One region of the Pseudomonas triclosanedens genome, then DNA from elsewhere that is predicted to be linked to it. Evidence: predicted binding sites of a transcription regulator. Region 1 holds the regulator's gene; each other region holds the start of a gene.

Region 1 (9,922 bases):
ACCCGGCCTTCGGCCTGGAGGCGGTGTGGATCGAGCCGTCCCAGCGCGACCAGGCGCAGTCGCTGGGCTACACGGTGGTGGACGCCAGCACGGTGGTCGCAACGCATCTCAACCAGGTGCTGCACAAGCATGCCCACGAGCTGCTCGGCCACGAGGAAGTCCAGCAACTGATGCAACTGCTGGCCAAGAGTTCGCCGAAGCTGGCCGAGGAGCTGGTGCCGGGAATGATTTCGCTGTCGACGCTGCTCAAGGTTCTGCAGGCGCTGCTGCAGGAGCAGGTGCCGGTGCGTGACATTCGTACCATCGCCGAGGCCATCGCCAACGTTGCCACCAAGAGTCAAGATCCCGCCGCGATGGTGGCGGCGGTTCGCGTCGCGCTGTCCCGCGCAATCGTGCAAACCATTGTGGGACTAGAGCCGGAGCTGCCTGTCATCACTCTGGAACCAAGGTTGGAACAGATATTGCTCAATAGCTTGCAGAAGGCCGGACAGGGCTCCGAAGACGGCATGTTGCTGGAGCCCGGAATGGCAGAGAAGCTGCAACGCTCGATGGTGGAGGCGGCGCAGCGCCAGGAAATGCTCGGCAAGCCGGCGATCCTGCTGGTGGCCGGCCCGGTTCGCGCGATGATGTCCCGATTCGCGCGGATGGCGGTCCCCACCATGCACGTGCTGGCTTACCAGGAAATTCCGGACAACAAACAAGTCACGATTGTCGCCACCGTTGGGCAGAACTGATTGAGGTCCCAGGCCATGCAGGTAAAACGCTTCTTCGCCGCCGATATGCGTCAGGCCATGAAACTGGTCCGTGACGAGCTGGGCCCGGACGCCGCGATTATCGGCAATCGCCGGGTCGCTGGCGGCGTCGAGCTGACCGCTGCGCTGGACTACCAGGCGCCCGCGGCGGCCAGCAAGCCCAACCCGGCACTGGAGGCCGAGCTGCGCAAGACCCAGGCGCGTATCGCCGAGGCCCGTGCCGAGCTGAGCGCGCCTACCCGCATGAGCGAAGCGGTGCGCAAGGACCGTCAAATGTACGGCGTCGAAGCGCCGCGCCGCAGCGCCGCCCAGACTCTGGCCGAAGCGATGGCCGCTCCGGTCGCGCCGGTTGCCGCCGCTGTCGGCCAGCAGGCCCTGGAAGCCATGCGCTTCGAGCTCAATGGCCTGCGCGAGCTGATCGAAGTGCAACTGGGCTCCATCGCCTGGAACCAACTGCAGAACCAGCGCCCGAAACAGGCCAACCTGTGGCGCCGCCTGCAGCGCATGGGGCTGCCGGCAGACCTGAGCCGCAACCTGCTGGAGCGCGTTTCTTCCATCGCCGATCCGAAGCAGGCCTGGCGCATGCTGCTGGCTCACCTGGCGCGTTCGATCCAGACCCCGGATGCGGACTTGCTGGAGCAGGGCGGTGTGATCGCGCTGGTCGGCCCGGCCGGCATGGGCAAGACCACCACCCTGGCCAAGCTGGCCGCCCGCTATGTGCTGAAATACGGGGCGCAGAGCCTGGCGCTGGTATCGATGGACAGCTTCCGCCTGGGCGCCCAGGAGCAGATCAAGACCCTCGGCCGCATCCTCAACGTGCCGGTCACCCTGGTCGATCCGGGCCAGTCGCTGATCCAAGCGATGGCTCCGCTGGCTCGCAAACGCCTGGTGCTGATCGATACTGCCGGCCTGCCTGCCAACGATCCGGCGCTGCGCATGCAACTGGAGGCCCTGGCGGCGCAGAGCCTGAATGTGAAGAACTATCTGGTGCTGGCGGCGACCAGCCAGAGCCAGGTGCTCAAGTCCGCCTGGCAGAACTATCGCCTGTGCGGTCTGGCCGGGTGCATCCTGACCAAACTGGACGAAGCCGGCAGTCTCGGCGAGGCGCTCGCGCTGGCTATAGGCCAGCGTCTCCCGGTAGCCTATCTGGCGGACGGCCCGCGAATTCCGGATGATCTGCAGGTGGCGCGCAGCCACCAACTGGTCAGCCGCGCCGTGAGCCTGCAGGCGCCGGACGAGCCGAGCGAGGACGCAATGGCCGACATGTTCGCCGGCCTTTACCAGCAGCCGGTGCGTCGCGCCGGCTGAACGAATTGAAAGCCCCGTTGTGGGGTGGCGGGTGGCCGGCAGGGCCGCCCGAGCAATGCGGATGCTCTGGGAGACGATCCGCGAGCGCTGGAAGCGGTAGAGCACCGCGGCCGGCAGGGCCGAAGCGCCAGGGGGCGCATCGGCTGAACGACGAGACAAGGTATTGATATGGGCATGCATCCCGTTCAGGTAATCGCAGTCACCGGTGGCAAGGGTGGCGTCGGCAAGACCAATGTGTCGGTGAATCTTTCGCTGGCGCTGGCCGACCTCGGCCGCCGAGTCATGCTGCTGGATGCCGACCTGGGTCTGGCCAACGTCGATGTGCTGCTGGGCCTTACGCCCAAGCGTACGCTGGCCGACGTGATCGAAGGCGAGTGCGATCTGCGCGACGTGATCCTCCAGGGGCCCGGCGGTATCCGCATCGTCCCGGCGGCATCGGGGACGCAGAGCATGGTGCACCTGACGCCCATGCAGCACGCCGGCCTGATCCAGGCGTTCAGCGACATCAGCGAAAACATCGACGTACTGGTGGTGGACACCGCGGCGGGCATCGGTGACTCGGTGGTGAGCTTCGTGCGCGCGGCGCAGGAAGTACTGCTGGTCGTCTGCGACGAACCCACCTCCATCACCGACGCCTACGCTTTGATCAAGCTGCTCAACCGCGACTATGGCATGACCCGTTTCCGCGTGCTGGCGAACATGGCTCACAGTCCCCAGGAGGGTCGCAACCTGTTCGCCAAGCTGACCAAGGTGACCGACCGCTTCCTCGATGTGGCGCTGCAGTACGTTGGCGCCATTCCCTACGACGAATCGGTGCGCAAGGCAGTGCAGAAACAGCGTTCGGTGTATGAGGCGTTCCCGCGCAGCAAGGCCTCGCTGGCTTTCCGCGCGGTGGCGCAGAAGGTCGATAGCTGGCCGCTGCCAGCCAACCCCCGAGGGCACCTGGAGTTCTTCGTCGAACGCCTGGTGCAGCATCCGACCACGGGTTCGGCCGTATGATGACGGCCTCCGGAGCGCGTATGTACAGCAAGGCGCAGGCGCAGAACTCCCAGGACCAGCTGATCCAGCGGTACGCACCGCTGGTCAAGCGGATCGCCTACCACCTGCTCGGCCGCCTGCCGGCCAGTGTGCAGGTTGAGGACCTGATGCAGGCCGGCATGATCGGCCTGCTGGAAGCATCCAAGAAGTACGACGCCGGCAAGGGCGCGAGCTTCGAAACCTACGCCGGCATACGCATCCGCGGGGCCATGCTTGACGAAGTGCGCAAGGGCGACTGGGCACCGCGGTCGGTGCACCGCAATACCCGCATGGTCAGCGACGCGATCCGCACGGTGGAAGCCAGAACCGGACGCGACGCTAAAGATCAGGAGGTTGCTGCCGAACTCAATATGAGTCTCGAAGATTATTACGGCATCCTCAGCGACACCCAGGGCAGCCGCCTGTACAGCTTCGATGATCTGTTGCAGGACGGCGAGCACGGCGCGGGTCTGAGCGAAGACGCTTCGCACCATGACAACGAGCCTTCCCACGGCCTGGAAGACGAACGCTTCCAGGCGGCGCTCGCCGATGCCATCACCAAGCTGCCCGAACGCGAGCGGCTGGTGCTGGCCCTGTATTACGACGAGGAACTGAACCTCAAGGAGATCGGCGAAGTGCTTGGTGTCAGCGAGTCCCGGGTCAGTCAGTTGCACAGTCAGTGCGCCGCGCGCCTGCGGGCACGTCTGGCGGAGTGGCGCGCGCACTGAGCTTCGGGTAGTTTCCCGTCGGCCTTTTCCGAAAGGAAATTCGCAGGGTCTCAGATTTCTTCTGGGTGACGTCCCTTTGACGTCGCCCTCTATGGATGAGCGCACGGCGCTCGATGAATTGACGGCACGCCCGCCAGGGCGCGTCTGGTATCGATGGAGGTCGGTTTGGACAAGAATATGAAAATTCTCATCGTGGACGACTTCTCCACGATGAGGCGCATCATCAAGAACCTCCTGCGGGATCTGGGGTTCACCAACACCGCAGAAGCCGACGACGGCACTACTGCGCTGCCGATGCTGCACAGCGGTAACTTCGACTTCCTCGTCACCGACTGGAACATGCCCGGGATGACCGGCATCGACCTGCTCCGTGCGGTCCGCGCCGACGAGCGCCTGAAGCACCTGCCGGTGCTGATGGTCACCGCCGAAGCCAAGCGCGACCAGATCATCGAAGCGGCCCAGGCCGGGGTCAACGGCTATGTGGTCAAGCCTTTCACCGCCCAGGTGCTGAAGGAAAAGATCGAGAAGATTTTCGAGCGGGTCGGCAGCTAGTCGACTCGAAAGCCGAGAGGGCGTCATGGATCTCGTCAACGAATCCGAGGGTGACTTCGAGTCGACCCTGAAAAAACACGCGCGCGAATTGGTCGATTGCCTCGAACGCGGCGAAGTACAGACCGCCGTGCAACTGATCTCCGAGCTCAACCAGGCGCGTGATCGCGGGCTTTATCAAGAAGTCGGCAAGCTCACCCGCGAGTTGCACAACGCCATCGTCAACTTCCAGATCGATCCCAGTTCCCGGCATGCCGAGGAAATGTCGCAGATCGCCGACGCTACCGATCGCCTGTCCTACGTGGTGCAGATGACCGAGAAAGCGGCCAACCGCACGATGGACCTGGTGGAAGAGTGCTCCCCGGTGGTTTCGCACATCGAGAGCGAAGCCAAGACGCTGCAGGAGGACTGGTCGCGCTTCATGCGCCGCGAGCTGGGCCCGGATGCCTTCCGCGAGCTGGCCAGGCGCGTCGAGCAGTTCCTCTACATCAGCGCCCAGGATAGCCGGAAGATTTCCGCGCACCTGAACGACATCCTGCTGGCGCAGGATTTCCAGGACCTCACCGGGCAGGTGATCAAGCGCGTCACCAAGCTGGTCACCGAGGTGGAGACCAACCTGGTCAAGCTGGTCTGGATGGCCGGCCAGGTGGATCGCTATGCGGGTATCGAGCATGACTACAAGGGCATGAGCGATGCCGTCGAAAAAGAAAGATCTTCCAAGGGTGAAGGTCCGCAGATTGCTGCCGATACAAGAAAGGACGTCGTATCCGGTCAGGACGATGTCGACGACCTGTTGTCCAGCCTTGGTTTTTGAGCGTCGCTTGACGCTGTAGAGGGAGCACCGAATGAGCTTCGACGCCGATGACGAGATCCTCCAGGACTTCCTGGTGGAGGCCGGCGAGATTCTCGAGCAACTGTCCGAGCAACTGGTCGAGCTTGAAAGCCGACCCGATGACATGGACCTGCTCAACGCTATTTTCCGTGGGTTCCATACCGTCAAGGGTGGGGCGGGCTTCCTCCAGCTCAATGCGCTGGTGGAGTGCTGCCACATCGCGGAAAACGTGTTCGACATCCTGCGCAAGGGTGAGCGCCGGGTCGACGCCGAGCTGATGGACGTGGTCCTGCAGGCGCTGGATACCGTCAACGTGATGTTCCAGCAGGTGCGTGACCAGGAAGATCCGACTCCCGCATCCCGGGAGCTGCTGGCCGCGCTGTCGCGCCTGGCCGAGCCGGGTGGCGACGAGCCGGCGGCGGCCGAGGCGCCCGCTGCGCCTGCCGCCGAGCCGGTGCAGGAGGCTGCTGCCACCTACGGCGACATCACCGATGCCGAGTTCGAGCAACTGATGGATGCCCTCGAGCCGGCACCTGCCGCGCCTGCCGCCGCGCCTGCTGCCGAAGGCGGCGCCGGCGACGAGATCACCGACGACGAGTTCGAAGCGCTGCTCGACCAGTTGCACGGCAAGGGGCAGTTCGGCGGTGCGAGTGAGCCCGTCAGCGCTGCGCCGGCTCCTGCCGAGGAAGCGCCGGCTGCCGCCAGCGGCGACAATATCACCGACGACGAATTCGAAGCGCTGCTCGACCAGTTGCACGGCAAGGGCCAGTTCACCGGCGCGAAGGAAGAGTCCGTCGCTGCCGAGCCCGCCGCGTCTGCCGGGAAAACCGAGGCCGTGCCGGCCGCCGGTGGCGACGACAACATCACCGATGATGAATTCGAAGCGCTGCTCGATGAGCTGCATGGCAAGGGTCAGTTCACCGGGGCGAAGGAGGAACCCGTTACAGCCGCCAAGCCGGCCGTGAGCCCTGCGCCGCAGAGCAAGCCCGCCGCCGTGCCGGCACCGGCACCGGCGAAAGCCGCCAAGCCAGCCGAAGCGCCGCGCGCCGCTGCTGCCTCCGCTGCCGAGAAGCCGGCAAGCGAGGCGGAAACCACCGTGCGTGTGGACACCGCGCGTCTCGACGAGATCATGAACATGGTCGGCGAGCTTGTGCTGGTGCGTAACCGCCTGGTGCGCCTGGGCCTGAACAGCGGCGATGAAGCGATGGCCAAGGCTGTCTCCAATCTCGACGTGGTCACCGCCGACCTGCAGTCTTCGGTCATGAAGACGCGCATGCAGCCGATCAAGAAGGTCTTCGGCCGCTTCCCGCGGCAGGTCCGCGACCTAGCCCGCAACCTCAAGAAAGAGATCAACCTGGAGCTGATCGGCGAAGAGACCGACCTCGACAAGAACCTCGTCGAGGCGCTCGCCGACCCGCTGGTGCACCTGGTGCGCAACGCGGTCGACCACGGCATCGAAGGCCCGGACGAGCGCGAGGCTGCGGGCAAGGCGCGTTCCGGCCGCGTGGTGCTGTCTGCCGAGCAGGAAGGCGACCACATCCTGCTGTCGATCTCCGACGACGGCAAGGGCATGGACCCGGACGTGCTGCGCGCCAAGGCCGTGGAGAAGGGGCTGCTGGACAAGGACGCCGCCGACCGTCTCTCCGAGTCCGATTGCTACAACCTGATCTTCGCCCCGGGCTTCTCGACCAAGACCGAGATTTCCGACGTCTCTGGCCGCGGGGTTGGCATGGACGTGGTGAAGACCAAGATTTCCCAGCTCAACGGCATCATCAACATCTACTCGACCAAGGGCCAGGGCTCGAAGATCGTCATCAAGGTCCCGTTGACCCTGGCGATCATGCCGACGCTGATGGTGATGCTGGGCAACCAGGCGTTCGCCTTCCCGCTGGTCAACGTCAACGAGATCTTCCATCTCGACCTGTCCAACACCAACGTGGTGGACGGCCAGGAAGTGGTGATCGTCCGCGACAAGGCCCTGCCGCTGTTCTACCTCAAGCGCTGGCTGGTGCCGGGCGCCGAGTGCGACGAGTCCAGCGAAGGCCACGTGGTGATTCTCTCCGTCGGCACCCAGCGCATCGGCTTCGTGGTCGATCAGTTGGTGGGCCAGGAGGAGGTGGTGATCAAGCCGCTCGGCAAGATGCTGCAAGGCACGCCGGGCATGGCCGGGGCGACCATCACCGGGGACGGGCGCATCGCGTTGATCCTCGACGTGCCGAGCATGCTCAAGCGTTACGCGCGGCGTATCTGATTTCGCGCGCGGGGACGCCCGCGCGCGGCAAGGCTTTACTCAGGAGTGTCTATGGCTGTCAAAGTCCTGGTGGTGGACGATTCGGGATTCTTCCGCCGCCGTGTCTCGGAGATTCTTTCCGCCGATCCGCAAATCCAGGTAGTCGGCACGGCCACCAATGGCCGCGAGGCGATCGACCAGGCGCTGGCGCTCAAGCCCGACGTGATCACGATGGACTATGAGATGCCGCTGATGGACGGCATCACTGCCGTACGGACCATCATGCAGCGCTGCCCTACGCCGGTCCTGATGTTCTCTTCGCTGACCCACGAGGGCGCACGGGTGACTCTGGACGCGCTGGATGCCGGCGCGGTGGATTACCTGCCGAAGAACTTCGAGGACATCTCGCGCAACCCGGACAAGGTTCGCCAGTTGCTGTGCGAGAAAGTCCATACCATTGCCCGCGCCAACCGTCGCTACGCTGCCTACGCCACGCCCCCTGCGGCCGGCACACCGGCCAGTGGCGCCGCGAGCGCTCCTGCGCGCCATGCGCCCATCACCAGCGCGCCGGCCGCTCCGGCGCCGGCGACCTCCGCCGCCCCAAAGCGTAAGCCCTACCGGCTGGTAGCCATCGGCACGTCGACCGGTGGGCCGGTGGCGCTGCAGCGGGTCCTGACCCAGCTGCCTGCCAACTTCCCCGCGCCGCTGGTGCTGATCCAGCATATGCCGGCGGCCTTCACCAAGGCCTTCGCCGAGCGGCTGGACAAGCTTTGCAAGATCACCGTCAAGGAAGCCGAGGATGGTGACCTGCTACGTCCGGGCGTGGCCCTGCTGGCGCCGGGTGGCAAGCAGATGATGATCGACGGGCGCGGCGCGGTGCGCATCCTGCCCGGCGACGAGCGCCTGAATTACAAGCCGTGCGTGGACGTCACCTTCGGTTCGGCATCCAAGGCTTATGGCGACAAGGTTCTGGCGGTGGTGCTCACCGGCATGGGCGCCGACGGTCGCGAAGGCGCGCGGATGCTCAAGCAGGGTGGCAGCCAGGTGTGGGCGCAGGATGAGGCCAGTTGCGTGATCTACGGCATGCCGATGGCTATTGCCAAGGCCGGCCTGGCCGACGCGGTGTACAGCCTGGACGATATCGGCCGCCATCTGACCGAGGCATGTGGCTGATGGATGTCCTCAGCCTGGTCGGCCTGATCCTCGCGCTGGTTGCCATCATCGGTGGCAACTTCCTCGAGGGCGGGCACGTCGGCGCGCTGGCTAACGGCCCGGCGGCACTGATCGTGGTCGGCGGCACCCTGGCCGCCGCGCTGCTGCAGACACCGGTAGCGGTGCTCAAGCGCGCCCTGACCATGCTGCGCTGGATGGTTCTGCCGCCGAAGGTAGACTTGGTCGGTGGCATCAATCACGTTGTCGGCTGGAGCATGACCGCGCGCAAGGAGGGCCTGCTGGGCCTGGAATCCGTGGCTGACGCCGAGCGCGATCCCTACGCGCGCAAGGGGCTCCAGTTGCTGGTGGACGGCGCCGAGCCGGAAGCCATTCGCAGCATTCTCGAAGTCGATCTGTACAACCAGGAAAGCCGCGACCTGGCGGCGGCCAAGGTGTTCGAAGCGATGGGCGGCTACTCGCCGACCATCGGCATCATCGGTGCCGTGATGGGCCTGATCCACGTGATGGGCAACCTCGCCGATCCCGGTCAGTTGGGCAGTGGCATTGCCGTGGCCTTTGTCGCCACCATCTACGGTGTCGGCCTGGCCAACCTGTTGCTGCTGCCGGTGGGCAACAAGCTCAAGAGCATTGTGATGCGCCAGTCCTGCTACCGGGAAATGCTGATGGAAGGCCTGTTGTCCATTGCTGAGGGCGAGAACCCGCGGTCCATCGAGCTGAAGCTGCAAGGCTTTGTCGGCTGAGGAGGGGCAAGTGGCCTGCTTGATCGATTCTCCGAGCCATCTCCGGTGCCTGGGGCTCCCAGGCTGCTTTGGCGCTCATTGCCAGAGCGCAACCAGGGCTCGTCGCGCCGTTGTGGCAGCAAGCCCCTGGCCGATTCCGTCGAACGATAGCGCAGGCCACTGACATGCCGCGTCGCAGACACCATGAGGAACACGAGAATCACGAGCGCTGGCTGGTGTCCTATGCGGACTTCATCACCCTGCTGTTCGCCTTCTTCGTGGTGATGTATTCGATCTCCTCGATCAATGAGGGCAAGTACAAGATTCTTTCGGAAACCCTGACCGGTGTGTTCAACCAGGCCGACCGCTCGATCCGTCCGATTCCGGTCGGCGAGGAGCGCCCGCGCACCCAGCAGCCGGACCAGTCGATGACCGATCCGCAGGACGAGGGCCAGGCGCAGGGCAACCCGGATACCCTGCAGCAGATATCCGAAAGCATGCGCGAGGCGTTCGGCGAACTGATCAAGAGCGATCAGGTCAGCGTGCGCGGCAACGAGTTCTGGATCGAGATCACCCTCAACTCCAGCCTGCTGTTCCCCAGCGGGGATGCGGTT
Region 2 (9,922 bases), 290 kb from region 1:
CGAAGAAGTGCATCACCGCGAAGGTGCCGATCAGCGATACCGGCACGGCGGCCAGCGGGATGATCGAGGCGCGCCAGGTCTGCAGGAACAGCACGACCACCAGCACCACCAGCACCAGGGCTTCGAACAGCGTATGCACCACCGCCTCGATGGAGCCGCGGACGAAGATGGTCGGGTCGTAGACGATGGAATAGTCCACCCCCTGCGGGAAGTTCTTCTTCAGCTCGGCCATCTTCTCGCGCACCTCGTTGGAGATGGCGATGGCGTTGGAACCGGGGCGCTGGAAGATCGGCAGGGCCACGGCAGGCTGGTTGTCCAGCAGCGAGCGCAGGGCGTACTGGTTGGAGCCCAGCTCCACGCGGGCGATGTCCTTCAGGCGAGTGATTTCGCCGTCCGGACCGCTGCGGATGATGATGTTCTCGAACTCTTCCTCGTTGACCAGACGACCCTGGGTGTTGATTGACAGCTGGAAGCTGGTGGCGCTCGGCGAGGGCGGTGCGCCGAGGGCGCCGGCGGCGACCTGGCGGTTCTGCTCGCGGATCGCCGCCACCACGTCGCTGGCAGTCAGGTTGCGCGAGGCCACCTTGTTCGGATCGAGCCACACGCGCAGCGAGTAGTCGCCCATGCCGAACAGTTGGACGTCGCCCACGCCCTCCAGGCGCGCCAGCTCATCCTTGATGTTGAGGATGGCGTAGTTGGACAGGTAGAGCATGTCGTAGCGGTTGTCCGGCGAGGTCAGGTGAACCACCATCGTCAGGTCCGGCGATGCCTTGTCGACGGTGATGCCGATGCGGGTGACTTCTTCCGGCAGCTTGGGCTCGGTACGGGTCACGCGGTTCTGCACCTGCACCTGCGCGTTGTCCAGGTCGGTGCCCAGGGCGAAGGTGATGGTCAGGGTCATCTTGCCGTCGGCGGTGGACTGCGAGGACATGTAGAGCATGTTCTCGACGCCGGTGATGGCCTGCTCCAGCGGTGCGGCAACGGTCTCGCCGATCACCTTGGGGTTGGCGCCGGGGAAGTTGGCGCGCACCACCACGGTTGGCGGCACCACTTCGGGGTATTCGCTGATCGGTAGCTGGAACAGCGAGATGGCCCCGCCGATCAGGATGATCAGCGAGAGCACGGCGGCGAAGATCGGCCGCTGGATGAAAAATTGCGAAAAGTTCATGGCTGGTTCCTGTCGCGAACGCTGCGGTTCGCCAAACCCGGGACAAAGTTCACCCAAGGCCCTGGTGGGACAGGGCCTGGTACATCGATCCTTTGGTGATCTCGCCGATGGTCCGCCTGTGCTTGCCGAGGCTTGCGCCTCGATAATTTCAGGTCGGATGAATCAATCAGCTACGCGGTGCGCCTGGCTTGGCGGTCTTCTCGGCGACCTTCGGCGCTTCGCTCTGCTCCAGCGCCTGGCGTTGCCGGGCGAGGGTGGCGAGGGTCGACTGGCTGGCCATCTCGACACCCTGGGCATCGACCTGGGCTCCGGGACGAACCCGCTGCAGGCCGTTGACCACGATGCGGTCGCCCCTGGCCAGGCCGTTGCGCACGATGCGCAGGCCTTCCAGCTTCGGACCGATTTCGATGCCGCGGTATTGCACCTTGCTGTCCTTGTCGACCACCAGCACGAATTTCTTGCCCAGGTCGGTGCCGACCGCTTCGTCTTTGATCAGCGCTGCGGGGTAAGTGCCGCTGCCGACCAGCTTGATGCGCGCATACAGGCCGGGGGTGAACTGGTTGGCGGCGTTGTCGAACACCGCGCGGCCACGGATGGTGCCGGTCTTGGGGTTGACCTGGTTGTCCAGGAAATCCAGCCGGCCCTCGTGGGGGAAGCCGTCCTCGCCAGTCAGGCCGAGGTACACCGGGCTGCTGCCGCGAGCGTCCGGGCCACCCTTGCGGGCCAGGTCGACGTACTTGAGGTAGACGCGCTCGTCGGCGTCGAAGTAGGCGTAGACCTTGTCGGTGGAAACCAGGGTGGTGAGCAGACTCTGGCCGCTGTTGACCAGGTTGCCGGCGGTAACTTCGGCGCGGGAAACGCGGCCGTCGATGGGCGCGGTGACCTGGGTGAAGGACAGGTTGAGGCGGGCGTTGTCCAGTTCCGCCTGGGTCGCCGCGACCACCGCCTTGGCTTCGGCGGCGGCTGCGCTGCGGGCGTCGGCCAGTTCCGCGGAGATGGCGTTGGTGGCGCGCAGGCGCACACCGCGGGCGTCTTCGTTGGCGGTGCGGGTCTGGTTGGCGCGGGCCTGCTGCAGTTGGGCTTCCAGGCGATGCACTTCGGCCTGGAACGGGCGCGGGTCGATCTGGAACAGCAGGTCGCCTTTCTTCACCAGCGCGCCTTCGCGGAAGGTCACCCGGTCGATGTAGCCCGAGACGCGGGGTCGCAGTTCGACGGACTCCGGGGCTTCCAGGCGGCCTGTGAATTCGTCCCACTCGTTGATCGGCTGCTCGATGACTTCCGCCACGCTGACCTTGGGTGCGGGCATGTTCTGCGCCGCATCCTGGGCCTTGCCGCAGGCACTGAGCACCAGTGCGGCGGCTAACGCCAGCGGAATACGCAAGGTGTTGAGATTTCGCTCCATGGAAAGACTCCAGCGTTCTAATTAGTTATGGGACTTCTGATGGGGCGGAGTCTGCTTTCGGGCGCGCCAAGTAACTAATCGAACGAGCGAATTTTGATTATCACGTGGAGTGATAAATGCCTTTGCGCCATGCGCAGGAATAGATAGTGAGGCTGGGCACGGGAATTGCCGGGATAGAGCGCTCCCGCAGGCGACAGACGCCTGCGGGGGGCGAAGCGCCGACGCGCTTCACGCCAGGGGAGCGGTGCCTCAGAGGCTGTCCGGGTCGCCCACGAACATGGTGATGCGCGAGCGCAGCCAGCGCTCGGCGGGGTCGTTGTCCTGGGCGCCGCGCCATACCATCGACAGCTCGGCCAGGCGGGTGGGGAAGGGCGGTTCTTCGGCACGCAGGCCGCCGGCGGCGGTGAGCGCCGCCGCCACGTATTCCGGCACGGTGGCAATGATGTCGGTGCCTGCCAGCAACTGGGCGAGGCCAACGAACTGCGGTACGGCCAGCACCACCTGGCGTTTGCGGTCCATCTCGGCGAGCGTCTGGTCGACGAAGCCGTCCAGGTCACCGGCATAGGAAACCAGGGCGTGCGGGCGCGCGCAGTAGTCGTCCAGCGTCAGCGTGCCGGGAATCGAGTCGGCGCGCAGGACTTTCCAGGTGCTGCGGCGCAGGGTCTTGCGCTTGGCGTTGGCCGGCAGTTCGTCGGTGTAGCTCACGCCCACGGAGATTTCCCCGGAGGCCAGCAGCTGTGGCATCAGCAGGTAGTTGGCGCGGCGCACCACCAGGACGATCCCTGGCGCCTCGGAGCGCAGGCGGCGCAACAGCGCGGGCAGCAGGCCGAATTCCACGTCATCGGACAGGCCGATGCGGAACACCGCCTTGCTGGTGGCCGGGTCGAAGTCAGCGGCGCGGCTCAGCGCGGTGGAGATGGAGTCCAGTGCAGGGGACAGGTGCCCGAAGATTTCCTGGGCGCGCGCGGTGGGTTCCATGCTGCGCCCGGTACGAACGAACAGCGGGTCGTCGAACAGACCGCGCAGGCGCGCCAGGGCTGCGCTGATCGCCGGCTGGCCGAGGAACAGCTTCTCGGCTGCGCGGGTCACGCTGCGCTCGTGCATGAGTGTTTCGAAAACGATCAACAGGTTGAGGTCAACCTTGCGTAGGTCGTTGCGATTCATGGGGACTCCCTGACGATGGGGGAAAAGTGAGGCCGACCGTGCCTTGAGTCAAGTCTGTCAGATAAGTCCTTGATCAATTTCCACTTTTTTATCGAGAATCACGCCCCGGCCCAGTCGGTCGATTCGGGCGTCCAGACTGCTGCGCGATGCCGCGCGCAAACCCGGCGCAGAGCGCCCGGGCCGCGCCAGGCAAGGGTTGGAGGCGGACGCCGAATCATCGCCATTTATGTCAATTATCAATGGTGGACGGTGGCGTCACCCCGAAAGCCCGGATAGAGTCCGTGGCTATGAAGCAATAGAACGCGAGGTATGTGATGTCCCGCATGATCCGTTTCCACCAGTTCGGTGATGCCTCGGTCCTGAAGATCGAGGAAATGCCGACCCCGCAACCGGGGCCGGGTGAAGTGCTGATCCGTACCCAGGCGCTGGGCGTCAGTTGGCGCGACGTGCTCTGGCGGCAGAACCTCGCCCCGGATCAGGCCAAGCTGCCGGCGGGCATCGGTTATGAATTGTCCGGCATCGTCGAAGCCGTGGGCGACGGGGTCGATGACCTCGAGCCCGGCGTTGCGGTTGCCAGCTTTCCGGCGAATTCGCCGAATCTGTACCCGGCCTGGGGCGACCACGTCGTCCTGCCGCGCACGTCGCTGACTCGCTACCCGGAAGTACTCACCCCGGTCGAAGCCGCCGTGCACTACACCGGCCTGCTGTATTCCTATTTCGCGCTGGTCGAGCTGGCGCAGATCAAACCCGGCCAGCGCGTGCTGATCACCGAGGCCGGCCATTGCCTGGCACCCCAGGCGGTACAACTGGCCAAGGCGCTTGGCGCGCAGGTGATCGCCACCACCAGCCATGAGGAAACCCGCGAGTTCCTCAAGGGCCTGGGGGCGGACAAGATCATCTATACCGAGGAACAGGACCTGGTGCTGGAAGTCGAGCGCTTCACCAAGGGCCAGGGCGTCGAGATCGTTCTCGACCAGTGCGCCGGTCCGCAGATGAAGCTGCTGGGTGATGTTGCGGCCCCGCGCGGCAAGCTGATCCTCTATGGCATCAACGGCGGCAACGACGCAGCCTTCCCGGCCTGCGCGGCGTTCAAGAAGCACCTGCAGTTCTATCGTCACTGCGTGCTGGACTTCACCGGCCAGCCCGATATCGGCCTGGTTCGCAACGATGAGGCCGTGCAGCGGGCGCTGACCGCGATCAACCAGATGACCGCCGACCAGTTGCTCAAACCGAGCATCGACCGCGTGTTCGACTTCGCCCAGTACCACGACGCGAACTGCTACATGGAAACCTGCCCTGGCGGTGGTCGTGTCGTGATGAAGATGCCGGAGTGATCCATCATCGGTGAGAATGAAAAGCCACTCTTCGGGGTGGCTTTTTTGTGCCGGCGGATTTTGGCCCGCGGCCAGCGCCCAGGGTTCCGCCAGGGCATCGAACGCCAGAAACGAAGCTTGGGAGAGCTTGCGATCCCCATCAGCGGAGCCGCGTGATACCCGATGGGCATCGCTGCGCTGGGGGAGTGTCCATGCGCCAACCGGTCCGCTGTTTCGCGGTCTTCCCGCTACAGGCTCTTGCCGTCGTGATGCCGCACCGTCAGCGTCGAGATGTCGACTTCCGGCAGGCAGCGCACGTTGATGGCGGCCATCGGCTTGCCGTCGGGCGCGCTGGCGAACGCCAGTGGCGCGCAACCGCAGGTGGGGCAGAAGCGGTGCTGGATGCGGTGGGTGTTGAAGGTGTAGCTGCTCATGGCGCTTTCGGGCGTGCTCAGTTGCAGCTTGTCCCTGGGCACGAACCACAGCAGCGAGCCTCGCCGGCTGCAAATCGAACAGTTGCACTCGATGACCTCGCCGACCTCGCCCTGCACCTCGAAAGCGATGCCGCCACAATGGCAGCTTCCCTGATAGCGCATGATCGCTCTCCTCGTAGAGTGGACGAACAGCCAGTGTAGCCGGCATGTGCGGCGGAGGCCGTCTAAGCTGGAAATCGCCTGCACAACACCACGGAGATCGATATGAAGGCACTCTATGCAGTACTGGCGGCCAGCCTGCTGCTGGCCGGCTGCTCCGGCACCACGGTCAACCGCGATAGCTGCGCCAACGAACTGAACGCCGCCTGGAAGGAGCTGGACCTGGCCAAGGCCGAGGGTTTCGCCGGTACCGTCAGCTATTCCAAGGCCCTGACCCTGATCACTGCCGCCAAGACCGAACAACAGGTCGAGTCCTACGGCGGCTGCCTGGATCAGGCCAGCAAGGCGCGCTTCTACATCAAGGAGTCGCGGGCCGGGCGCTGATACGAGCGTCGCCCGGAGGCTCTGGCGCGGGCATAATCGCCGGACGGACATTTTGATCCGTCCGGCAGTCAGGGGAACACGCATGCAGCTCGATTTCAGCACACTCGCGCCAGCCGATGCCTATCGCTGGCTGGCCTCCACCGTCACTCCACGCCCGATCGCCTGGGTCTGCACGCTGTCCGCCGACGGCAAGAGCAACCTGGCGCCGTTCAGCTTCTTCCAGGTCATCAGCGACGAGCCGCCGACCCTCATGGTGAACACCAGCGTGCGTGACGACGGCAGCGTCAAGGACACCCTGCGCAACGTGCGCGAAACCGGCGAGCTGGTTATCCACCTGGTCAGCGCGGCCCAGGCCGACGCCATGAACGCCACCGCCGCCTGGCTGCCCCACGGCGTCAGCGAGATCGAGCACGCCGATCTCGCCACCGTACCCAGCGAGCGGGTCACGCCGCCACGGGTACTGGGCGCGCCGGTGGCATTCGAGTGCCAACTGGCGGAAATCATCCCGTACCCGGCGGACAAGCCCAGCAGCTACCTCATCTTCGCCCGCGTGCTGCTGGCGCACGTGGACGACGGCGTCATGCGCGACGAACGCCATGTCGACCCGGCGAAGCTCGACCTGGTGGGGCGCCTGGGCGGTACCCAGTACAGCTACACTCGTGACACCTTCAACATGATTCGCCCGAAGTAGCGCAAGGGCCGGCGGCCTCCTCGAAGTGCCAGCGGTTGCCGCTCAGGTACGCCACTTCCAACTGTTCGCTGAACATGAACAGTTCGTCGAGCAGCGTCGTGGCGTTGTCGAAGCGCTGCGGGTCGCGGTGGACGCAGCAGATCAGCTCATGGGCCAGCCGGCGGCCGTCGTCGGCGCGGAACCAGTCGCTGGCGGGGCCCGGCGGGCAGACGAACTGCCGCAGCGGCGCCAGCCCGCGTTCGGCGAACATGCGTTCGATGAGTGCGGTCTGGCGGTACAGCGCCGGGAACTCCAGGCGAGTGCCGAAGCCTGGTGCGGGATGTTTAAGGACCAGTCGATAACGGGCTTGCATGTCGCCTCCTGATTGATGTGGGCGACGGACTGTGCCTGACAAGGCGAGGATTGGCTGTCGGAAGGCTCTGCTTTGGTGGTGGGAACTCGCTGTGACTGTTCTGGATGCGACCTCTGCATATCCGTGCGCAGCATCAGAGTGCCATCACCGCCATCGGCTCTTGTTCGGCATCCGACGGCGCTCCTAATGTTCCCCGCAAAAGCGACGACAACGATCAGGAGACCTTCGCATCGAAGGATCGCCTGCACGCGGGGAGGATGGCATGGTTGCCTTCATGCAACGACGTCTGGCCGACATGGGAACGGCAAGGAAACTGGCCATCGGATTCGGCTTGGTGCTGCTGTTGACGGCGCTGGTGGCGGTGATCGGTGTCACCTCGTTGCGCTCGATTTCCCAGCGCTTCGATGTGCTCAACGACATGTCGGCGATCAACCGCATCGTGCTGGAGATGCGCCAGAGCGAAAAGGATTTCGTACTGGACGCCAATCCCGCTGCGGCCCAGGCGCTGCGGCAGCATGCCGGGGATTTGAGCGAACGGGTCGCGCGGCTCAAGGCCCTGCCGGAGCAGGCAGCGACCATGGATCGGGTGGAGCAGGGCATCGCCGGCTACCTGGCCGCCTTCGAGAGCTTTGAGAAATCCAGCAAGAGCCGGCGGCTGTCGCTGGATGCGGCGACCTGGTCGGTCAGCGGCGCCTCCAACAGCCTCGACATCCTGCAATCGAGCCTGGCCGACGACGGCGCCTACGAACTGAAGGAATCCCAGGGACAGAAGGGCGAGGAGCTGCTGCAACAGGCGGCGCAGGTCAGCCAGTTGTATCGCCTGGTGTTGCAGGGCCTGAATGAAGCCCGCTCGCGGGTGGAGAGCGGCGGCGCGGACAAACCCGCGGATGGCCGCATCAAGTCCGCCGGCGAGGCGCTGCAACTGTCCAGCCAGCTCCAGGCGAGCATCACCGACCCGACCTACGTGTCGGTGCTCAAGGATGTGATCACCAATATCAACGCCTTCGTCGAGAAGCTCGACGAGTACACCTCCGCCCTCGACCAGGAAAAACAGGTACATGCGCAGATGAGCGAGCGCGCCGCCGAAGTCATGCAGCTGGTGGACGACGCCTACGCCGCGCAGCAGTCGGCCATGCTCGCCGGCCTGCGCACCAACGCCGCGCTGATCCTCGGTTCCGCCGCGCTGGCGCTGCTGGTGGGAGCGCTGGCCTCGCTGCTGATCACCTGGATGATCGTGCGCCCGTTGCGCCAGGTGATCGCCCTGGCCAGCCGGATCGCCGAGGGTGATCTGAGCGCCAGTATCGAGGTGAGCCGCAAGGACGAAGTGGGGCAACTGATGAGTGCCGTGGCGAGCATGGCCGACAGCCTGCGCAGTATCGTCAGCCGGTTGCGTGACGGCGTGGGCCAGATCACCGCCTCGGCGCAGGCGCTGTCCGGCGTTACCGAGCGTACGCAGCTCGGTGTCAACAACCAGAAGGCCGAGACCGATCAGGTGGCCACGGCGATGAACCAGATGGCCTCCACCGTCCATGACGTGGCGCGCAATGCCGAGGAGGCCGCCAACTCCGCCGAACAGGCTGACGGCAAGGTGGCCAGCGGGCAGGAAGTGGTGCGCCAGACGCTCGGCCGCATCGAGCAATTGGCCGACGCGGTGCGCGCAGCCACCCAGAGCATCGAACAACTGGGGCGCGAGAGCCAGAGCATCGGCAGCGTGCTGGACGTGATCAAGAATGTTGCCGAGCAGACCAACCTGTTGGCGCTCAATGCCGCCATCGAGGCGGCGCGGGCCGGCGAACAGGGGCGCGGTTTCGCCGTGGTCGCCGACGAGGTGCGGGCGCTGGCGCGGCGTACCCAGCAATCCACCGCCGAGATCGAAGGGCTGATCGCCGCCCTGCAGAATGGCGCCAGCACCTCGGTACAGCGTATGCAGCACAGCCATGCGCTGGTGGAAATGACCGTCAGCGATGCCGTACAGACCGAGGCCGCGCTGGGCACCATCGCATCGGCGGTGGCGGTGATTCACCAGATGAACCAGCAGATCGCCGCCGCATCCGAACAGCAGAGCGCGGTGGCCGAGGAAATCAGCCGCAGCGTCACCAGTATCCGTGGCATCGCCGACGAGTCGTCACAGGCGATGGAGTCCACCGCCTCGTCGAGTGTCGAGCTGGCGCAGTTGAGCCGCGAACTACAGGGGCTGGTCGGTCAGTTTCGACTCTGAGGGCTGGTCCCAGGCGTGCTCCGCCTTGCGTTGCTGGTGCCAGCGGCGATAGGCGTTGACCCCGGCGCGCACCGAGCTGAATACCAGCGGCGGCTTCACTTCACCGAGCAGGCCGGAACGCTTGAGCATCGCCAGCGTCTCTCCCGTCACCCGTGCCAGGGACAGGTGAACACCCTTGGCCTCCAGAGTCTGCTGCACCTCGCGCAGGGTGGTCAGGCCGCTGATGTCCAGGTTGAGGATACCTTCGGCGTTGAGCAGCACCGCGCGCGGCTGGTGAGCCTTGGCCACCACTTCCAGCAGGCGCTGCTTGAAGTAGTCGGCGTTGAAGAACAGCAGGGGCGCGTCGAAGCGGTAGATCACAAGGCCCGGCAGGGTGCGTGCGTTGGGGTACTGCTCCAGTTCCACCTGCCCGTCGATGCCATGCACCCAGCCCATCACCGCATCGTGCGGCCGATAAGTGAGATAGAGCAGGCGCAGCAGCGCGAGCATGATCGCCACGAAGATCCCCGGCAGCACGCCAACGCTCAGCACGCCCACGGTGGTCAGCACGCACAGCGCGAATTCGAACCGGCTAAGGCGCCAGAAACCGCGCAGCGCGCGGAAATCGATCAGCCCCCAGCCGGCCATCAGCAGCACC
Region 3 (9,922 bases), 2.9 Mb from region 1:
GCCGCCACCAGTTCGGTGCCGAACTGCAGGATGCCGCCTTTCTTCGGATCCTTCTTGATGATCTGCACGCGCTGGCCGGCGGTTTCGAGGCGCCAGTCGGCCGGGTTCAGCTCGGGGTAGAACTTGCGCAGGGCTTCGATGCGCTGGTCCATGGACTGCATGACTTCCTTCACCAGGTAGCGGGTGAGGTCCATGTTGTCACGAGCCACGGCGAGCATCGGCAGCAGGTTGCTGGTGCGCACCGAGAGCGGCAGGTCGAGGAACGAGCCGTGGCGCAGGAACTTGGTGGAGAAACCGGCGTAGGGTCCGAACAGCAGGGACTTCTTGCCATCGACTACACGGGTGTCCAGGTGCGGCACGGACATCGGCGGGGCGCCCACCTCGGCCTGGCTGTAGACCTTGGCCTGGTGGTGCTTGACCACCTCGGGGTTGTCGCAGCGCAGCCACTGGCCGCTGACCGGGAAGCCGCCGAAGCCCTTGCTTTCCGGGATGCCGGACATCTGCAGCAGCGGCAACGCGCCGCCGCCGGCGCCGAGGAAGACGAACTTCGCCTTGATCTTGCGGGACTCGCCGGACTGGGTGTTCTTGATGTCGACCAGCCAGCCGTCGCCGATGCGCTCGAGGCCGACGACCTTCTGGAAGTAGCGAACGGTGCTGCCTTCGCGGCTGCCCAGGTAGCCCAGCAGCTGGTTGGTCAGCGCGCCGAAGTTGACGTCGGTGCCGCTTTCCACGCGGGTCATCGCGACCTGCTCGTCGGCCGGGCGGCCCGGCATGGTCAGCGGTGCCCACTCGGCGATCTTCGTGCGGTCCTCGGTGTATTCCATCGAGGAGAAAGCGTGGTGCTGGCTGAGCAGCTCATGACGCTTCTTCAGGAAGGGAATATCCTTGCCGCGCACGAAGCTCATGTGCGGAACGGGGTTGATGAAGTTGCGCGGTGCGCCGAAGGCTTCCTTGCCGGTCAGGTAGGCCCAGAACTGCTTGGACACCTCGAACTGGGCGTTGATGTTCACCGCCTTCTTGATGTCGATCGAGCCGTCGGCCGCCTGCGGGGTGTAGTTCAGCTCGCAGAGACCGGCGTGGCCTGTGCCGGCGTTGTTCCAGGGGTTGGAACTCTCGACGGCTCCGGACTCCTGCAGTTCGACGATCTCCAGCTTCACGCCCGGATCGACTTCCTTGAGCAGGACAGCCAGGGTTGCGCTCATGATGCCGGCGCCTACCAGCAGCACATCCATCGATTCGATTTCGTTCTGCGCCATTAACGCGTCTCCAGAAAACTATCAGCAGCCAGTTGTGACAAGGGCTGGGCGCTCTTTGCGCGCAGGCCGCATGTCCGAATTCTTCTCAGGTCGCATGGACCTTTCGCGAATGTCTCGGGCGGGATCGGAGGAGGGGAGTTGCGCACCTTCGCTCGGCAGTCCGCGGCGGACATCCACTAGTGCATCCGGGTGGGCGCTTATGCGCGGCTTCCGGTGCCGAAAAAGCGATTCAGTGCTGCGGGGTCAGACGTTAATGGTGCTGCTACCGACGCAAAACTCTTCATTGCTCGCCACACTCTCGTGAAGTAGTGAAAAACCTTCAAATCACGCTCTTATGGAGTCGTGAAACTCAAAGGGGATCGTCGTTGCGGGCCGGTCCGGTCTCCGTGCGGAGTGGGCGGCTGCATCCTTGCCAAGTCTTCTGCGCAACGAACGTACAAAACGCGCCGGCCAGTGACCGAGGCGAGTGGCGACTCTCTTTGAGGGGTGGCAGAGGCGAGACACGGTGTGTCGGCATCGTGCGGGGCCCGACCAGGAGGCGTCCTTATAATCGGGGGGCGATTATAACGGCGAAACAAAAAAAAAGCCCTGCACCTTAGACTTTTTTCCGAGGCATTTCCCCTTGATTGGCGTTTTTCGCCCCGTCGTGGTGCGACTTGCCCCAAGGTCGGTCAAGGCCGCACGTGGAGGCGCTGGAGGGGAACCCTGAGAGTGTGCGTTGCGTCAAATGGCCAAGCGCTATCTGCTCGCGCTGACGGCCGGTATACTTCCGGCCATTCGTGGCCAACCCTTTGGAGAGATGAGCATGCTGCATCGCCTGTTGCTCAGCCTGATCGCTACCGCAAGCCTGACCCTTACCGGCTGCGCGCTCAGCCCGCAACAACTCAATCCGGACCCTGAGTTCAAGGGACCCGTCACTGCCGTTGGCCAGGGCCAGCCGGTGGTGGTCAAGGTCGTCGACGGTCGCGCCAGCACCGCGCTGGGTACTCGTGGCGGCCTGTACTCCGAAACCAGTCAGCTCACCGTGCGCAGCCAGGATGTCATTCCCAAGCTGCAGTTGCAGGCCGAGACTGCCGTTCGCCTGCTGGGCTTCACGCCTTCGGCCAACGCCTACAACGCTCCGCAACTGACCCTGACCCTGGCCGAACTGAAGTATCAGTCGCCCAAGGATGGCGTTTATGTGACCGAGGCCGACATTGGCGCGACCTTCCGGGTCGATGTGCAGAACAATCAGCGTCGCTACAGCGGCCGCTACGGCGCAGCACTGAACCAGCGTTTCGGCATGGCGCCGAACCAGGCTACCAATACCAAGCTGGTCAGCGATGTGCTCAGCGATGCGCTGAACCGTGTATTCAAGGACCCGACCATCGGCCAGACGCTGAACCAGCGCTGATCGATGCGGATATGAAAAAGCCCGGCTCCGGCCGGGCTTTTTCATGGAGCGGATCGTCTCGGTCAGGCCGCCTGGCGATATGGATCGATTTCGCAGAGGCGCACGCGCTCGTCGGTTTCCGGCAGGTCCAGATGCTCATGGCCGCTGGCCTGGGTGTAGACCAGCCAGTGGTCATCCTGGACGTTGAAGGACAGTTCGGTGACGACGGCTTCGATTTCTTCCAGGTGTTCGATCAGGTACGCATTTTCGTGGGGGACGATATCGAGCATGGCGAATCTCCTTGGCGAATGACCGGATGGGCAAAGTCGATAAAGCCAGTGGCATGCCAGGCATCGCAAAGGTCTTAGACCGTTTCTCGATAACTCTTACGCTCGTCGTAAATAAGCGTTACGCACTGGCTGCGGCGACTGGCCAGCGGATAAAATGCGTGACGATTGTTTCCCATCCATGACGGGTCATGCCCGTTCATCTTGCAGACTCACCCCCGGCTTTCCTTCGCGATAACTGGAGTTGCAGTCCTGAAGCGGAGGTTGCGATGTCGCTGCAGGCGTTCTGGAACCTGTTCCAGGCCCATCCCGGTCGGATTCTCAATGATCTGGCCCTGTTCTTTGCCCTTGCCGGCGCATGGCTGCTGCTGGCGACTCGCCGTCGCGAACGGCTGGCACTGGAGCGCCTGGTGGCTGATAGTGAAGTGCAGCCGCAACCGCTTTCCGCCATTGAGCCATTGGCCCGTCTGAATCGATTCTTCTACCGTTTCGGTTTCGCCTGCCTGGCGCTGGCGCTGGCTGTGAGCTGGTACAGCACGCGGCTGTGATGGCTGGAGCATGAAAAAAGGCGCCCAAGGGCGCCTTTTTTCATGACTGCTTGATCCGGTACTGGTTCAGTACCGGATTGGCGTACTGCAATATCAGGTGCGCGCGGTGCTCCGTGGGGCAGGCGGCCAATCGGCGCTCCCATTCGGTGCGGGCGCGGCGCAGTTCTTCGCCATTGAACAGGCTGTCGACGCTGGGCACCTGCAATGCCGGATCGCGCAGATCGGATGCCTCGTAGGCGAGATAGTGCACCGGGAACAACCGGTAGTTGCCGAGGATCTGGCGGTCCAGTTCGGCGGCTAGCTGCTTGGCATCGCTAAATTCTCCGGTGATTTCCTCGCCGAAGTTGATGTGTACCCGGCCCTTGTAGCCGGTGATGCCCTGCACGATGCTGCGGTCGTCTTCGCCCGGCGCCTTGCGGTACTCGCCTGTGGTCGCGCGGGTGAACAGTTCGCGTGCCTTGGCGGCGTCGCACGGGTCGTATTCGTAGCTGATGGACACCGGTATCAGGTGCAGCTCGCGGATCACCTCGGCGAACGGCTCGTCCTTGCGGCTCATGTGGAACATCTTGAGGATCGCCGAGTCGGTGCGGTCGTCACCGTCCTTGGCACGGCCTTCGGCCTGGGCGATCCAGATCGACTGGATGTCCTTGCAGATCGAGTGGTTGATATAGGCCGAGAGGTTCTGGTACGCCGCCAGCTTCTCGCGGCGGCCGCTGATCGAGCGGTGCACGATGAAGCTCTTGTTCAGGCGCATCAGGTCGCTGACGAAGGGCTTCTGCAGCAGGTTGTCGCCGATGGCGATGCGCGGCGTCGGCAGCTTGGCATGGAATATCGCGTAATTGCAGAAGGCCGGGTCCATCACGATATCGCGGTGATTGGCGATGAACAGGTAGGCGCGGCCGGGCTTCAGGCGCTCGACGCCGGAGTAGGTGACGCCGTCGGTAGCATGCTCGATGGTACGGTCGACGTAGGGCTCGAACTTGTCCTGCAGTGCGACGACGCTGCGGATGCCGGTGACTTCGCGAGCCAGGCGATGGGCTATAAGTGGTCTGAGCAGCCAGCCGAGCGGGCCGGACAGGCGCGGGAAACGGTAACGCGCGAGCGCGCCGAGGAAGGCGTCATCGCTCAGCAGGCGTTGCAGGACGGCCGGGACTTCGGCGTCGTTGTACGGTCGGATGGCTTCGAACTCGCCCATCATGCTCTCTTGAAATTCATGGGGTATCACGGGCCGGGGTGCGCGCTAGGCGGCCCGGAGGGTTGTTGCCGGGACCGAATGGTCGCGACGGGCACCCTTGAAGACCGCGCGATTATAAACGGAAGTCACAGTGGAGCCAGCGATGCTAGAGACTCAGGCATACATCTGTCCTTATTGTGGCGAGCCGGCCGATACCGTGCTCGACCTTTCCGGCGGCGACCAGAGCTACTATGAAGACTGTCCGGTGTGTTGCCGGCCGATCCTGTTCCAGTTGCGCACCGACGGTGTGGACTGGTCGCTCGACGTTCAGCGCGAGGACGACTGATGCAGCGAGTCTACGAGCCTGCGGACCTGATAGAGGCCGAGTTGCTGGTCGCAATGCTGGCCAGCGAGGGCATTTCTTCGCACCTGGGAGGGCGCCACCTGCTCGGCGGTATCGGCGAGTTGCCGATGCTCGGGTTGTTGCACCTGTGGGTCGAGGATGACCATGCCGAGCGCGCGCGGGAGTTGATCGCCGCGTACAATGCCGCGCAACCCGTTCCCGGGCCGGTCGACGACATGGAGGCTGGTCCGGGCGTCCTGCTGTGCTGAATCTTCTCTCCGAGTCCCCATGACCAGCCGTTATGCCCTGTTCCGCTGGAATCGCGAGCTTGCCGAGAGCGCAGGCTTTCCCGCCGATCTGCAGCCGCAATGGAATCTTGCGCCTGGCGCGCGCGTGCTGATGCTGCGCGAAGAGGGTGGCGTGCGCTGCGCCGAGCTGGCGCGCTGGGGGCTGACTCCTGCGTGGCTGAAGGATCTGTCGCGGACTCCCGCCCACGCGCGAGTGGAAACCATCGCCGAACAGCCGATGTTCCGCAATGCCTTCGCGCAGCGCCGTTGCCTGCTGCCGGCCAATGGCTTTTATGAGTGGCGCGGCGTGCGCAAGCGGCCGCACTGGGTTTCCGGTGGCGGTCTGATCTGTTTCGCCGGGGTATGGGAGGCGTACCCGGTGGAAGGGCACACCTATTACAGCGTGGCAATGCTGACCCAGGCCGCGGGCGACATGCGCCGGCCGTTGATCCTCGATGCGCGAGAACAGGAGCAGTGGCTGTCGAACGATACCGATACCGCGCGGTTGCTGGAGCTGCTGCAACTGCCCCAGGCGCGGCTGCGCGAGCAGGTGCTGGCGCACTTCGTCAACGACCCCACGTGCAACGGGCCGGAGTGCCTGACGCCGGCTTGAGCCGCTTCCCTCACAGGCGCGGACCTTGTCCGTGAAATCCAGCGCGGCGGAGTCCGCTCCCTGGGGATCAAGAATCGCCTGACGCTGAAATATCCCTGCAGGAGCGCTACTCGAGGCCGCTCCTGCAGGTAATCGGGACTTACACCTTGAACTGATTCACCAGCCGGCGTTGCTGCTCGGCCAGCTTGGTCAGTTCGGCGCTGGCCTGGGACGCTTCGTCCGCGCCGCCGGCGACCTGGTTGGCGACCATGCCGATATTGCTGACGTTGCGGTTGATGTCTTCGGCCACCGCGCTCTGCTCCTCGGCGGCGCTGGCGATCTGGGTGTTCATGTCGTTGATCACCGACACTGCCTGGGTGATCGACTCCAGAGCCTGTGCCGCTTCCTGGGCATGGCGCACGCTGTCGTCGGTCCTGTCCTGGCTTTCCTGCATCACCTGCACGACTTCGCGGGTGCCCTGTTGCAGTTGCTGGATCATCGACTGGATTTCTTCGGTGGCCTGCTGGGTCTTCTGCGCCAGGTTGCGCACTTCGTCGGCGACCACCGCGAAACCACGCCCCTGCTCACCGGCACGCGCCGCTTCGATGGCGGCGTTGAGCGCCAGCAGGTTGGTCTGTTCGGCGATGCCGCGGATGGCGACGAGGATCGCGTTGATGTTCTCGCTGTCGCGGGCCAGGGTCTGGACCACGCCGACTGCACGACCGATCTCGCTGGCCAACGCCTGGATCGCCGTCGCACTGCTCTCGACGATGCGCTTGCCCTGGTGCGCGGCCTGGTCTGCGTGATTGGCAGCTTCCGCCGCATGGGTAGCGTTGCGCGCCACGTCCTGGGCGGTGGCTGTCATCTCGTGGACGGCCGTGGCTACCAGCTCGATCTCGGCCAGTTGCTTCTGCACGCCCTGGTTGGTGCGGATGGCGATGTCGGCGGTGTGTTCCGAGGAGTCGCTGACATGCTGCACCGAGGTGACTACCTGGCCGATCATGCCCTGCAGCTTGCCGAGGAAGGTGTTGAAACCCCTGGCGATGGAGCCCAGTTCGTCAGCGCGGTCGCTGGAAAGCCGGCGGGTCAGGTCGCCTTCGCCCTTGGCGATGTCATCGAGCATGCCGACCAGTTGGCGCAGCGGACGGGCGATGCCGTGGCCGACCAACCAGATCACCGCGAGGCCGATGGCGGCGATCAGCAGGCCCACCAGGGTCATGCCCAGGGCATCGCTGTCGCGCTGGGACTTCAGGTCCGATTGCAGTTTGTTCAGTTCGCCCAGCAGCGCTTCCTGTGGCAGTTGCAGCATCAGCGTCCAGCGCGCGCCGGTGTCGGCGATGGTGAATGGCAGGAACAGCTCGATGTGGCCGTGCTCCTTGTCGACGGAGGTCAGCGGCTGGTCCAGGGTGAGCCTGGACAGGTTGGCGACTTCGTTGGAATCCAGCACGCTGCTGGCGGGCTCACCGAGCTTGGCGGGGTCCTTGGTGTAAGCCACCAGGCGACCGTTGCTGGAGATCAGCGCCATCTCGCCTGCGCCGTCGTAGAGGTTGCTGTCGGCGTTCTTCAGCAGTTCCTGGATGAAGTCCAGCGACAGGTCCACGCCCACCGCCCCCTTGAACTGGCCATTGACCAGGATTGGCGCGTTGAATGAAGACATCAGCACCATCTTGCCGCCCATCTCATACGGCGCCGGGTCGATGATGCAGGGCTGCAGCTTCTCTTTCGGGCACAGGTAGTACTCGCCTTCGCGCACGCCGGTAGGCTGCATCTTCTGGCTTTCCAGGGTGTCCCCCATCGCTTCGACGGTCAGGCTGCCATCCTTGCGATACCACCACGGCATGAAGCGACCGCTGGCGTCGTAACCCTCGCCGGTGTGGCCGGCGAATTCGCTGTCCCGTCCGGCGAAGGCGTCGGGTTCCCAGCCGGCGAAGGCGTCGAGCAGCTTGGGGTTCTGCTCGACGGTGACGCGCAACAGGTTGGACATCTCGGCGCGGGTGATGTCCAGCGCCGGCGTGCCGCTGGCGTCGAGCTTGCCCATCTGCGCATTGGTGTGGGCGAGGTCCTTGGCGACGGTCAGCGGGTACTCCAGTTCGCGCTGGATCTGGCTGACCTGGCCGCGCGCCAAAGCTACCAGACGATCATTGATCACCTGTTCGAGCAGCGCCTGGGTACGCTCCTGCACCAGGGCCTGGGTTCGGGAGCCGGCGAACAGCGCGTACAGCACCAGTGCCGCGACCACTGCCAAGACGCTGGCTCCGGCCAGCGCCACCACGGAAAACTGGATCGACTTGAATTTCATACGGGTACCCGAATGTCCCAGAGCTTGCGTGTTCCTCCTGTATCGGCAGGTGGCGCGAGATTCTTAGCCGGTGCTTGTAAAGGGTTGTAACGCCCCTGTATGCCGCCTGTTGCAGGATGGTTGCCGGCCACCTGGGGGCGGCCTACCATGCGCGCTGTCCAAGGAAAATGAATTGCTTCAGGAGTGCATCATGCCCAGCGTATTTCGCTTCGCCGGTCTGGCCGCGGCCCTTTTGCTGGCCGGGTGCCAACAGGTGAATACAACCAGCGGCGGCGTCGTTGGCGTCGAGCGCAAGCAGAACATGTTCAGCATGTTGTCGAGCGCGCAGGTCGACCAGATGTACGCGCAGTCCTACCAGCAGACTCTCGGCGAGGCGTCCAAAGCCGGCAAGCTGGATGCCAGCAGCAGCGATGCCAGGCGCGTAAAGGCCATCGCCGCGCGGCTGATCCCGCAGACCGGCACCTTCCGTCCGGACGCACCGTCCTGGCAGTGGGAAGTCAACGTAATCAAGAGCGATGAGCTCAACGCCAATTGCGGCCCTGGCGGCAAGATCATCGTCTACACCGGCCTCATCGATCAGCTCAAGCTGACCGACGACGAACTGGCGGCGGTCATGGGCCACGAGATTGCCCACGCCCTGCGCGAGCATGGCCGCGAAGCCATGTCGCGCGCCTATGCGGTACAGATGGGCGAGAACCTTGGCGGCGCGCTGCTCGGCCTCGGCAAGGACAGCATGCAGTTGGCCGATCAGGTGGTGCAATACAGCCTGACCTTGCCCAACAGCCGCCAGAATGAGAACGAAGCCGACCTGATCGGCCTGGAATTGGCCGCCCGTGCCGGCTATAACCCCAACGCTGCGCTGACGCTGTGGCAGAAGATGAGCCAGGCTGGCGGCAATGCGCCGCCGGAAATCCTCAGCACCCACCCGGCCGACAGCACCCGGATGGCTAACCTGCAGGCCGCCATTCCGAAAGTGATGCCGCTGTACGAGCAAGCCAAGGCCCGCTGAGCGGAAGCCGGGAGCGGCGCGTCATAGCGCCGCTTTCTCAGTGAACAGGGAGCGCCCGTGAAAATCGCTGTACTCGGAGCCACAGGGCTTCTGGGCCATCACGCCGCCCGCGCCATCAAGGCCGCGGGACACCAGTTGGTGCTGATCCACCGGCCATCGTCGCAGATCCAGCGGCTGGCCTATCTCGAACCGGAATGCAGGGTGGCCGAGCTGTTCGATCACCAGGGCATGGCGCGTGCGCTGAGCGGTCTGGACGCGGTGATATTCAGCGCCGGCTACTACCCGGTGCGGCCACGCCGCTGGCAGGAAGAAGTGGCCAGCGCGCTGGACCAGACCAATCATTTCTATGCCGCCTGCCTGCAGGCAAAGGTGCCGCGCATCCTGTATGTCGGCTCGGCCTTCGCCATGCCGCTGCACCCGCAGGGACAGCCCGGACACGAAGGTCTGTTCTACGAGGGCCTGCCTACTGGCAAGAGCGCCTATGTCATGTGCAAGTGGGCGCTCGACGAGCAGGCTCGCGAACAGGCGCGTGGCGGGCTGCCGGTGGTGATCGGGATTCCGGGCATGGTGCTGGGCGAGCTGGATATCGGCCCGACCACTGGCCGCCTGATTACCGCCATCGGGCACGACGAGATGCTTCACTACGTGCCGGGACGGCGCAACGTCATCGACGCGGCCGAGGCCGGTCGCGGCCTTTTGCTGGCGCTGGAGCGCGGGCGAGTGGGCGAGCGCTATCTGCTGACCGGGCAGAACAT

The links. Region 1 encodes FliA, which starts transcription of late flagellar genes. Its sites were predicted from a motif close to CTAAAGTTTNNNNNNNNNNNGCCGNTAA; they were not measured.
Region 2: a site for FliA is predicted at 7,251-7,278, ahead of OU419_RS11430 (methyl-accepting chemotaxis protein). Genes of this name have one in related genera too.
Region 3: a site for FliA is predicted at 8,198-8,225, ahead of OU419_RS23090 (methyl-accepting chemotaxis protein). Genes of this name have one in related genera too.

What each region holds. Positions count from the first base shown of each region.
Region 1 is NZ_CP113432.1:2,125,824-2,135,745, forward strand. It holds gene flhA (flagellar biosynthesis protein FlhA) at 1-734, shown strand, start outside; gene flhF (flagellar biosynthesis protein FlhF) at 750-2,060, shown strand; gene fleN (flagellar synthesis regulator FleN) at 2,229-3,059, shown strand; gene fliA (RNA polymerase sigma factor FliA) at 3,056-3,805, shown strand; gene OU419_RS10030 (chemotaxis response regulator CheY) at 3,983-4,357, shown strand; gene OU419_RS10035 (protein phosphatase CheZ) at 4,383-5,168, shown strand; gene OU419_RS10040 (chemotaxis protein CheA) at 5,200-7,437, shown strand; gene OU419_RS10045 (protein-glutamate methylesterase/protein-glutamine glutaminase) at 7,489-8,589, shown strand; gene OU419_RS10050 (flagellar motor protein) at 8,589-9,329, shown strand; gene motD (flagellar motor protein MotD) at 9,494-9,922, shown strand, end outside.
Region 2 is NZ_CP113432.1:2,415,546-2,425,467, forward strand. It holds gene OU419_RS11390 (efflux RND transporter permease subunit) at 1-1,168, opposite strand, end outside; gene mexE (multidrug efflux RND transporter periplasmic adaptor subunit MexE) at 1,335-2,570, opposite strand; gene OU419_RS11400 (LysR family transcriptional regulator) at 2,820-3,734, opposite strand; gene OU419_RS11405 (zinc-dependent alcohol dehydrogenase family protein) at 4,049-5,068, shown strand; gene OU419_RS11410 (GFA family protein) at 5,296-5,643, opposite strand; gene OU419_RS11415 (hypothetical protein) at 5,746-6,024, shown strand; gene OU419_RS11420 (flavin reductase family protein) at 6,107-6,715, shown strand; gene OU419_RS11425 (hypothetical protein) at 6,693-7,067, opposite strand; gene OU419_RS11430 (methyl-accepting chemotaxis protein) at 7,330-9,285, shown strand; gene OU419_RS11435 (SulP family inorganic anion transporter) at 9,253-9,922, opposite strand, start outside.
Region 3 is NZ_CP113432.1:4,985,750-4,995,671, reverse strand. It holds gene mqo (malate dehydrogenase (quinone)) at 1-1,256, opposite strand, end outside; gene OU419_RS23125 (YajG family lipoprotein) at 2,062-2,649, shown strand; gene OU419_RS23120 (hypothetical protein) at 2,712-2,918, opposite strand; gene OU419_RS23115 (hypothetical protein) at 3,185-3,463, shown strand; gene OU419_RS23110 (1-acyl-sn-glycerol-3-phosphate acyltransferase) at 3,504-4,661, opposite strand; gene OU419_RS23105 (CPXCG motif-containing cysteine-rich protein) at 4,801-4,983, shown strand; gene OU419_RS23100 (putative signal transducing protein) at 4,983-5,249, shown strand; gene OU419_RS23095 (SOS response-associated peptidase) at 5,269-5,880, shown strand; gene OU419_RS23090 (methyl-accepting chemotaxis protein) at 6,020-8,158, opposite strand; gene OU419_RS23085 (M48 family metallopeptidase) at 8,349-9,167, shown strand; gene OU419_RS23080 (NAD-dependent epimerase/dehydratase family protein) at 9,225-9,922, shown strand, end outside.